DNA from 2 places in the Klebsiella sp. I138 genome. Region 1 is predicted to be linked to the other one. Evidence: predicted binding sites of a transcription regulator. Region 1 holds the regulator's gene; the other holds the start of a gene.
What was found. Region 1 encodes CRP, which controls carbon source genes, mostly activating them, when cyclic AMP is high. Its sites were predicted from a motif close to ATGTGANNNNNNTCACAT; they were not measured.

Region 2: rbsD (D-ribose pyranase) is a predicted target of CRP. The motif match lies at 3,595-3,612, and genes of this name have one in related genera.

The regions. Positions count from the first base shown of each region.
Region 1 is NZ_CP180447.1:4,598,402-4,603,821, forward strand. It holds gene ACMYSK_RS21395 (YccS/YhfK family putative transporter) at 1-1,907, opposite strand, end outside; gene crp (cAMP-activated global transcriptional regulator CRP) at 1,960-2,592, opposite strand; gene ACMYSK_RS21405 (OsmC family protein) at 2,898-3,302, shown strand; gene ACMYSK_RS21410 (phosphoribulokinase) at 3,367-4,233, opposite strand; gene ACMYSK_RS21415 (YheU family protein) at 4,270-4,488, opposite strand; gene ACMYSK_RS21420 (hydrolase) at 4,485-5,420, opposite strand, start outside.
Region 2 is NZ_CP180447.1:4,101,230-4,106,649, forward strand. It holds gene rbsB (ribose ABC transporter substrate-binding protein RbsB) at 1-574, opposite strand, end outside; gene rbsC (ribose ABC transporter permease) at 602-1,567, opposite strand; gene rbsA (ribose ABC transporter ATP-binding protein RbsA) at 1,573-3,078, opposite strand; gene rbsD (D-ribose pyranase) at 3,089-3,508, opposite strand; gene kup (low affinity potassium transporter Kup) at 3,694-5,420, opposite strand, start outside.

The sequences.
Region 1 (5,420 bases):
TCGCCAGTGCTGCCCGGACCATCGGTATCCAGCCGCTGCTGGCAGCGCTGGAGCGCAATCTCACAAGATTCCAGATAGCGTCGGGCCAGCTCCGGCGTCAGCATCGTATGCTCACGGGCAAGCGTGGTCATCGCATTGATATGTTCAACAATAAACTGACTGTGGGTGACCCAGAGCTTCATATCGTCAAGATAATGTGAGTTAAAACCGGGCTCCTGCATGGCCTGATTCAGCGAGTTATACAGTGAGTTATGCGCCTGATTAACACGCATGCGGCGGTAGGCCAGCGCCGGGGCCTGATGATCGTCGCTGAGAATGAGTCTGATGGCCTCCTGGTCCGCTTCCAGCGCATCGTGGGCGTTTTTACGCAGCAGCCCGCTTTGCCATTGCGGCCATAGCCAGACCATGCCGCCAAACGCGATAAGGCAGCCGATAAGCGTATCGATGAGCCTGGCGACAATATACTGCTCGCCGTTTAGCGTCAGAAGCTGCAGGGTATACACCGCCGTTACGGTAAAGCCGACCATCGCCCAGCCGTAATGCTTGCGAATAATCAGGTAGCTCATCAGCGTGACGAGCAGCATCGCGGTGAGCGTATAGCCCTCCGGGACATGAAAGTGCAGCGCCAGTCCGGCGATGGCCAGACCGGCAAGGGTTCCTGCCGCCCGGTGGACGATACGTACTCGCGTCGCGCCGTAGCCGTTTTGGGTCACGAACAGCACCGTCATCAGGATCCAGTAGGGCTTGGGCAGATTCAGGGCGCTACCCATCAGACTGGCTGCCGATAGCATCACGCAGATGCGGGCGGCGTTGCGTAATGCCGGTGATTTCAATGAGAGATAGTTCTTCAGCGCAGGCAGCAGCGGCAGGCGACGTTCTTTATCTGCCATCAGGTTGCGGGCATAGAGCGGGCGCTGGGTACGCAAAACCCGGGCTATTCGACTAAAGTGCCAGGCGCAGAATTGTCCGACCGGGTTGTCAGGATGCTGCCAGGCAATTTTCTCCAGCGCACCGATTTGCTTATCCATATGAAAGCGTTGCGGATAGCGGTGGTACAGAATGTCATCGGCCAGCACCCGCAGGCGGGCAGCTACGGTTTGCGCGTTCCAGCGGATCACCGCCTCCGCGTGGCTGCGCTCTACCAGCTTTTGCACTTCTTCGGGTTGATGCAGGCTGACGGAAATATGTTCCTGTAAATCCAGCGCCACCTGAAAGGCCCGCAACAGACGTTTGTGGTCGTTGCGCTGGTTCGCCGCCAGCATATGCATCTGCTGGTAGCATTGGGTTATCAGGTCCACCACCTTTTGCTGGCGCGTGAGCAGCGGCGGCAGCGAAGTGGCCGGATCGATATGCTGCGTCAGCAGGCTGTATTTCGCTTCGCAGTAGTTAGCCAGCTCCCGATAGAGCAGGCTCAGCGATTCACGCAGCGGCTGTTCGCGCCAGAGCCAAAACCAAAACCAGTTAAACAGGCCATACCACAAGGTCCCGAGAGCGTAGATCAGCAGTGGCTCCCAGACGGGCATGTTCCCGGCAAGGCTCAGGGTAAAGATCGCGGCAATTAACGATGCGGGCAGCAGCCTGGCGTGCAGGGAGCTGATTTCCGCCGTGACGCCAAGCAGCAGCGCCAGGCCACTGAGAATCAGAGGCAGCGGGATATCCTGCTGGAGCAGAAGCTGGACGACCAGGCTGCTGCCGGCAAATAACGAACCGCCAACGATCAATCGCTTAAAAAAGCGTTTGTGAGGTGTATCGAGGCCAGCGACGTTACAACAGGCAGGCACTAACGAGAACAGCAGGCCTTGCTGTAGATGACCGAGGAAGAGACCGATTGCGACAGGCAAACACAACACCAGCGTTTGCCGCAGTGCATAGTTGACTTCCGGGTGGTAAATCAGCCTGCGCCACATAATGGGGAAACAAAAACGGCGTATTGCGGGTGCAATACGCCGTTTTATCGACTTAACGCGTACCGTAGACGACGATAGTTTTACCGTGTGCAGAGATCAGGTTCTGATCTTCCAGCATCTTCAGGATACGGCCAACGGTTTCGCGGGAGCAACCCACGATCTGACCAATTTCCTGACGGGTAATTTTAATCTGCATACCATCAGGATGGGTCATCGCGTCTGGCTGTTTTGCCAGATTCAGCAACGTCTGAGCGATACGCCCGGTGACGTCGAGGAAGGCAAGGTTACCCACTTTTTCTGAGGTTACCTGCAGACGACGAGCCATCTGCGACGACAGACGCATCAGGATGTCCGGGTTGACCTGGATAAGCTGACGGAATTTTTTGTAGGAGATTTCGGCCACTTCACATGCGGTTTTCGCACGTACCCAGGCGCTACGCTCCTGGCCTTCTTCAAACAAGCCTAATTCACCGATGAAATCGCCCTGGTTGAGGTAGGAGAGGATCATCTCTTTCCCTTCTTCATCCTTGATGAGCACAGCCACAGAGCCTTTGACGATGTAGTACAACGTTTCTGCTTTTTCACCCTGGTGGATCAGCGTGCTTTTAGATGGGTACTTATGAATGTGGCAATGAGACAAGAACCATTCGAGGGTAGGGTCTGTTTGCGGTTTGCCAAGCACCATGCGCGGTTATCCTCTGTTATAAGCTATCTCCGGGTGCCGACACAACACGGCATCCGGGCATGCAATCGTATTGTTTCCCTATGCCTGGGAAACGGCTGGTGATTTTTCTTCAGCCTGTAATGTGAACTCCTCTGCATACATGCAGTACATCAATGTAATACTGTAGCATCCTGACTGTTTTAGCATAGCTTTTGCCGCATGTCTCCTGGTGTCTCGCTTCAGCATGATGCAGGTCGCCTTCCGTTGCGAGAATTGTTATGTGCGCGTAATCTGTCAGGAAAATTGCAACCTTGGAGTTAAATTTTATGCAAGCTCGTGTGAAATGGGTTGAGGGGTTAACCTTCATTGGAGAGTCCGCATCGGGTCATCAGATTTTGATGGATGGCAACTCCGGGGATAAAGCGCCAAGCCCGATGGAAATGGTGCTGATGGCGGCGGGTGGATGCAGTGCGATCGATGTCGTGTCTATTTTGCAAAAAGGTCGCCACAACGTGACCAACTGCGAAGTGAAGTTGACGTCGGAACGCCGGGAAGAGGCGCCGCGCCTGTTTACCCATATCAATATGCATTTTATCGTGACTGGCAAAGAGCTGAAAGATGCGGCGGTCTCGCGTGCGGTAGAACTGTCGGCGGAGAAATACTGCTCGGTAGCGCTGATGCTGCAAAAAGCGGTGAACATCACTCATACATTTGAAGTGGTGGAAGCGTAATACCAGATGCCCGGTGGCGCGATGCTTACCGGGCTTACACCGTTTTGTCGCGCCGCCCGGCCATTTAAATCGCTTTGCCTTCCATCAGGCGCTCTACCAGCGGCGTCATAATGAGTTCCATCGCCAGCCCCATTTTCCCGCCCGGCACTACCAGCGTATTGATATGTGAGATAAACGAGCCCTGTAGCATCGCGAGCAGCCAGGGGAAATCGATATCCCGCAGGTTGCGGAAGTGAATCACCACAAAACTTTCATCCAGAGACGGAATGCCTTTCGCCGCAAACGGGTTGGAGGTATCGACGGTGGGAACGCGCTGGAAGTTGATATGCGTGCGTGAAAACTGTGGCGTAATGAAGTTGATATAGTCCTCCATCGAACGGACCACGGAGTCCATCACCGCTTCACGTGAATGCCCCCGTTCGCTGGTATCGCGGGTCAGCTTCTGAATCCACTCCAGGTTGACGATGGGCACGACCCCGACCAGCAGGTCGACATTCTGCGCAACGTCATACTGAGGCGTGACAACCCCGCCGTGCAGCCCTTCATAAAACAGGACATCGGTCGGCTCCGGTAGCGGTTGCCACGGTGTGAACGTGCCCGGTACCTGGTTCCACGGCACCGCCTCGTCATAGGTGTGCAAATATTTGCGCGACTGGCCGCTACCGTTTCGTCCGTACTCAAGGAAGGTATTTTCCAGCAGGCCGAAGTCGTTCGCTTCCGGACCAAAGTAGCTGATGTGCTTCCCCTGATCTCGCGCTTTGCGGATTGCCATGTCCATTTCCGGGCGGGTATAGCGATGAAAGCTGTCGCCTTCCACTTCCGCGGCACGCAGGTTTAGCTGTGCGAAGATTTTACGAAAGGCGAGGCTGGTGGTCGTGGTTCCCGCGCCGCTGGAGCCCGTGACGGCAATCACCGGATGTTTGGCAGACATAACAACTCCCAGATTAAACGATGGTGTGGCGCCGCCTTAGCCGTGAAACTGCTTGCGGGGCATGATGTTGACCGTCTCGTGTAGTTCTGACCACACCAGCACGGCTTCTCCGCTTTTCAATTGTTGTTTGACGTCGGCGACTTTATCCGCCAGCGAGCGTTCATGTTCACCATAATCTGTGCCTTCGCGCAACACAAAGCTTTCGATCAGATTATCCAGCGTTTCGGGATCCAGATCGTGCCAGGGAATAATCATTTTTGTGCTCCCAACCAACGGGTTAACCAGTCCGGGATGCGTCTTTCCAGCCACATTTCCGGCTTGCGCAGCGTACCACCGACGAACCCGACGTGCCCGCCATGTTCCGTCAACTGATACTCGACGTTTGCCGGCAGCTGAGCCTGCGGCGGGATCGAGTGGTGATCCATAAAAGGATCGTCCTTCGCATGGATAATCAGCGTCGGTTTGGTAATGTCGCTGAGTCGTGGCATTGCGCTGCACTGACGATAGTAGTCCAGCGCATCCGCAAACCCGTGGATTCTGGCGGTGATCATATCGTCAAATTCGCGGATGCGGCGCATGCCTTTGAGCTGGCGTAAATCAACCGGTAGCGAGCCGGGATAGGCTTTGAGCTTACGGGCAGCGTTGGCTTTTAACAGGTTGAGCAAATAACGCTGATAGACCCGGGAAAAACCCTTATCCATATGAGAACTGCAGGCTTCGAGCATAAACGGGGCTGAGACGATGACCGCCGCATCGAGCGGGACGCTATCGCCTTCTTTCGCCAACAGGCAGCCCAGCATATTTCCGCCCAGGGAATAGCCGACGGCGGCGGTCGGTACCGCACCCCATTCGCGCTGTAGCCAGTGCAGGAACCAGCTGCCATCTTCGGTTTCGCCCGAGTGGTAGATGCGATTGTTCCGGTTAGGTTCGCCGCTACAGCCGCGAAAATGCATTACCACACCCAGCCAGCCGCGCTGCATGGCTGCGTGAATAAGGCCGTGAGCATACGGGCTGTGCAGACTGCCTTCCAGCCCGTGGAACACAACCAGTCGCGGTTTGTGCGGTGCCTCGGCGGGATTTTCGCTCCACGCGAGATCGACAAAATCACCGTCCGGCAGTTCAAGGCGCTGCCAGTACGGCGTGAAGCCCAGTTTACGGCGGATCAGGCGCGGCAGCATGGTTTGCAG
Region 2 (5,420 bases), 500 kb from region 1:
TACGGTCAAAGTCCGCCGGCTGGCTGGCCAGAACATCAAATTTGTGCGCGGCAACAGCCTGCTTAAAGCCTTCACCACGTTCACGAGCCGCGGAAGTCCCTGCAATACCTTGCAGTTCAATGACCTTCGCACCTTCACCGGCTTTCTTCGCAATGTAGTCGCCGGCCATCTTACCGCCCAGCACGTTATCAGAAGCGATATGGCTGACGACGTCACCTTTTGCTGCCTGACGGTCAAGAGTAATAACCGGGATCTTCGCCTGGTTAGCCATCTTCACGGCATTACCGACCGCATCAGAATCAGTCGGGTTAATCAGCAGCAGCTTCGCACCACGCACCGTTAAATCCTGCACGTTCGCCAGCTCTTTCGCCGGGTTGTTCTGCGAATCCAGCACCACCAGGTTGTAGCCCAGCTTGTCTGCTTCTTTCTGTGCGCCCTCTTTCAGGGAAACAAAGAACGGGTTATTCAGCGTTGAGATGACCAGGGCAATGGTATCTTTCGCCATCGCGTTTGCGCTGACGGTTGCGCTTAGAGCCACAGCAGAGACCAGGGTCGCCAGTTTTTTCATATTCATAGTTAAGATGTCCTGTAGAGTTCTTAGTTACTGCTTTTTGTTGTCTACCAGCACCGCCAGCAAAATTACCACCGCTTTCACGATCATCTGGTAATAGGAAGAAACGCCTAAAAGATTCAAACCGTTGTTCAGGAAGCCAAGGATCAACGCACCAATCAAGGTCCCGACAATACGACCTTTACCGCCCGCCAGGCTGGTGCCGCCAAGCACAACCGCCGCAATGGCATCCAGCTCATAGCCAGTCCCTGCCGTCGGCTGCGCAGAAGACAAACGCGCCACTTCGATAATCCCCGCCAGCGAAGCCAGCAGGCCGCATAGCGAATAGACGATGATTTTAACTTTGTTGACGCTGATGCCGGATAAGCGGGTTGCCGCTTCGTTACCGCCCAGCGCATAGATATAGCGACCCAGGCGCGTATGATGCAGCATGTACCACGCCGCCAAAAAGACGATCGCCATAATCCACACCGGCGTCGGAATGCCTAACGGGCGGCCGATACCAAACCAGCCAAACAGGTCGGCGTTATCGGTAAACCCGGTGTTCACCGGGCTGCCGTTGGTGTAGACCATCGTTACGCCGCGCAGCAGCAGCATCATTACCAGAGTCGCGATAAAGGCCTGAACGCGCCCTTTCGCCACAATCACGCCGGTGACCGCGCCAATCGCTGCACCTAAAGCAAGCGCCCCGGCAATCGCCACCAGCGCATTGACCTCCAGACCAACAATCGATGCTGCCACCGCGCCGGTCAACGCCAGCAGGGACCCGACGGACAGATCGATCCCTGAGGTCAGAATGACCAGCGTCATTCCGACAGCCATAATGGCGTTGACCGACGTTTGTTGCAGGATATTGAAGAGGTTATTGACGGTAAAAAAGTTGGGGCTCATGGTCGACACAATCGCTATCAGCACCAGCAGGGCAATCAACGACTTTTGCTCCATCAGCCATGCTTTGGTGAAATAGCGGCGACCAGAAACAGCCTGGGTTGTCATCTTTTTTACTCCTGATTCACACGGTTAAGCTTGCCCACAGCGGCAGCCATCAATACTTCCTGGGTGGCCTGCTCGCGTGTGAATTCACCGCCGAGATGCCCTTCATGCATCACAATGATGCGATCGCTCATGCCTAACACTTCCGGCATCTCCGAAGAGACCAGAATGATGCTCAGACCATCGGCTTTGAACTGGTTAATCAGCTGATAGATCTCTTTCTTCGCGCCAACGTCCACGCCGCGGGTGGGCTCATCAAGGATCAGCACCTTCGGTCGCGTCATCAGCCCGCGGGCGATCGCCACTTTCTGCTGGTTACCACCAGAGAGCAGGCCAATAGCCTGTTCCATTGATGGCGTTTTCACATTGAATAAGCGGATAAAATCGCTCACCGCCTGCTGCTCATCTTTATGCTTCAGACGGCCACCGGCATGGCTGAAATAACGCAGCGCGGTCAATGACATGTTTTCTTTCACCGACATCCCGAGCACTAAACCATCGCGCTTGCGGTCTTCGGAGATATAGACAATCCCGTTTGCCAGGCCATCCTGAGGGGAACGGGTCACCACTTCATGGCCGTCGAGCGTGACGGAACCGCTGCTGCGCGGCAAGGCGCCGTACAGCACCTTCATCAGCTCCGTTCGTCCGGCCCCCATCAACCCGGCGACGCCGAGAATTTCGCCCTGACGAAGGGTAAACGACACATTTTCGACACCCGGCCCGCACAGGTTGTCCACCTTCAGGCGAACCACACCCGGCGCTTTATCCAGATGCGGGTACTGATCTTCCAGCTTGCGACCAACCATCATCTCGATCAGCAGATCTTCATTAAGACTGGCCACCTCGCGCTCTGCGATAAACTGCCCGTCGCGGAAAACCGTCACATCGTCGCAAATCTCGAAGATCTCTTTCATGCGATGCGAGATATAGACAATCCCGCGTCCTTGCGCCTTTAACTCGCGGATGACGCGGAACAGAGATTCCGTTTCGGTATCGGTCAATGCATCCGTCGGTTCATCCATAATGATGACCTTCGACTCAAAGCTCAGCACCTTGGCAATTTCAACCATTTGCTGATCGCCAATCGACAGATCGCCCACCAGCTTCTGGCTGTTAAAACGCAGATTGAGCTTTGCCAGTAGTTTGTCGGCTTCGGCATACATCGTTTTCCAGTCAATTTTGCCAAACCGGTTAACGAACTCGCGACCGAGGAAAATATTCTCCGCGATAGTCAGCTGAGGGATCAGGTTAAGTTCCTGGTGAATAATGCCGATACCGGCTTCCTGGGAGGATTTAGGTCCGTTGAACGTGACTTCTTTACCCAGCCACAAGAGTGATCCGGCATCACGGGTATAGATACCGGTCAGCACCTTCATCATGGTGGACTTACCGGCGCCGTTTTCGCCAACCAGCGCCATGACGCGGCCAGCATAGACATTGAGCGAGGCGCCAGAGAGCGCCTTAACGCCTGGGAACGCTTTATCGATCCCTTTTAATTGCAATAAGGCTTCCATATCGGCGACCTCAGAACGTCACGCCGGCACAGAGAATAACGTTCGCATACGGGGAACATTCCCCGCTGCGAATCACCGCCTGACTATCTGCGGTTTGTTTTTTAAACTGCTCATGACTGGTGTAACGAATTTCAATGGTATTTCCCTGGTGTTGCTGCAGCAGCTCAAGGTGAGTGAGCAACGTCGCATGGAGCTGCGGATTATGAATTTTTATCTCTTCCGCCAGGATCGCCGCTTCAACCTGCATTTCAGCCGTTACCACCTCCAGAACCTGCATAAAGGAGGGTACGCCCTGGGTTAATGCCATATCGATACGCGCGCTGCTGCGGGGAACCGGTAAACCGGCATCGCAGACGACCAGCGTATCGGTATGACCCAGGCGGGAGATAACCGAAGAAATATCAGCGTTAAGTACGGTGCCTTTTTTCATTTTTCTCTTTTGCTCCAGTAGCGAAACGTTTCGCTAGAGCAAGTATTGTCAATATACGCGCAGAAAACCATCATCAGAAGAGAGAAATGTGATCGCCATCGAAACGTTTCGCGCACGACAGGAGAGAAAAGAGAACCAGGGCAAAAAACAAAAAAAAGCCCTTCACGAGGAAGGGCTTCTGCGCATCAGATTTCGACCTGGGTGCCCAGTTCGATTACCCGGTTCGGCGGGATTTCGAACTGATCCGGCGCCCTCAGGGCATTACGCTGCAGCAGGAGGTACAGTTTCCCGCGCAGTCGCAGATACCATGGCCGTTTGCCAATAATCAGCGATTCATGCGACATAAAGAACGAGGTCTCCATCATCCGGCAGCTCAGACCTTCCAGCCCACAGCGGTGGAACACTTCTTCCACGTTTGGCGTTTCGCGCCAGCCGTAGCTGGCCACCACGCGCCAGAACGACGGTGAAATCTGCTCAATCTGCACGCGGCGAACGTTATGCACATAAGGCGCATCTTCAGTTCGCAGCGTCAGCAGAATCACCCGTTCGTGCAATACCTTGTTGTGCTTGAGGTTATGCAGCAGGGCAAAAGGAATCACGTTCAGCGCGCGGGACATATAAACCGCGGTGCCCGGCACGCGAACCGGAGGTGATTTCTCCAGGGAGGAGATCATCGCTTCCAGAGAGTTTCCGTGTTCGTGCATCCGGCGCAGCAGGCGGAAACGTTCGCTTTTCCAGGTTGTCATCACGGTGAACATCACCAGACCAAGCGTTAACGGCAGCCAGCCACCGGAAACAATCTTATCGAGGTTGGCTGAGAACAGCGGTAAATCAATGCACATAAACGCGAGAAAGAGCAGCGCCACAAAGAACTTATTCCAGCGCCAGTTTTTACGCGCGACCGTGGTGAACAGAATCGTGGTCAGAACCATGGTTCCCGTTACCGCAATCCCGTACGCTGCCGCCAGGTTCGAAGAGTGCTCAAAGCTGATAATCACGATAACCACTGAGACATACAGCAGCCAGTTGATGAACGGAATATAAATCTGCCCGGATTCCATTTCCGAGGTATGAATAATCCGCATCGGCGGCAGATATCCCAGGCGAACAGCCTGGCGGGTCAGCGAGAATACCCCGGAAATCACCGCCTGCGAGGCGATAACCGTCGCTAACGCTGCAATGATCAGCATCGGGATCAGTGCCCATTCAGGAGCCAGCAGGAAGAAGGGGTTTTTGATCGCTTCCGGATGCTGTAACAGCAGCGCGCCCTGACCGAAATAATTCAGCACCAGCGAGGGCAGTACCACGGAAAACCACGCCAGGCGAATCGGCAATTTACCGAAGTGCCCCATATCCGCATACAGCGCTTCAACACCGGTAATAGAGAGCACCACCGCACCAAGCGCGACAAAGGAGACGGTTTTATATTCAAGGAAGAAATGAACAGCCCAGTACGGGTTTAGCGCCTGCAGCACTTCCGGATTGGCAATAATGCTGCGCGCCCCCAGCACCGCCAACAGCAGAAACCAGATCAGCATAATTGGCGCGAACAGCTTACCGACCATGCTGGTGCCGTGCTTCTGGATAGCAAACAACAGCGTCAGCACGAAAATAGAGATGGGGACAATCCAGGTATCCAGATTAGGAGCGATAATTTCCAGCCCTTCAATTGCCGACATAACCGAAATCGCCGGCGTAATCACCACCTCGCCGTAGAAGAAGCTGCCGCCAATCAGGCCGAGAATAACCAGAACCGATGTCATTCGCGCGGACGTGTTGCGTCCCGCCAGCGACATCAGCGTCAGGATCCCCCCTTCACCGGCGTTGTCTGCGCGCATGACGAAGGTGATGTATTTGAGTGATACGGTGAAGATTAACAGCCAGAAAATTAGCGACAGAAAGCCAAAAACAG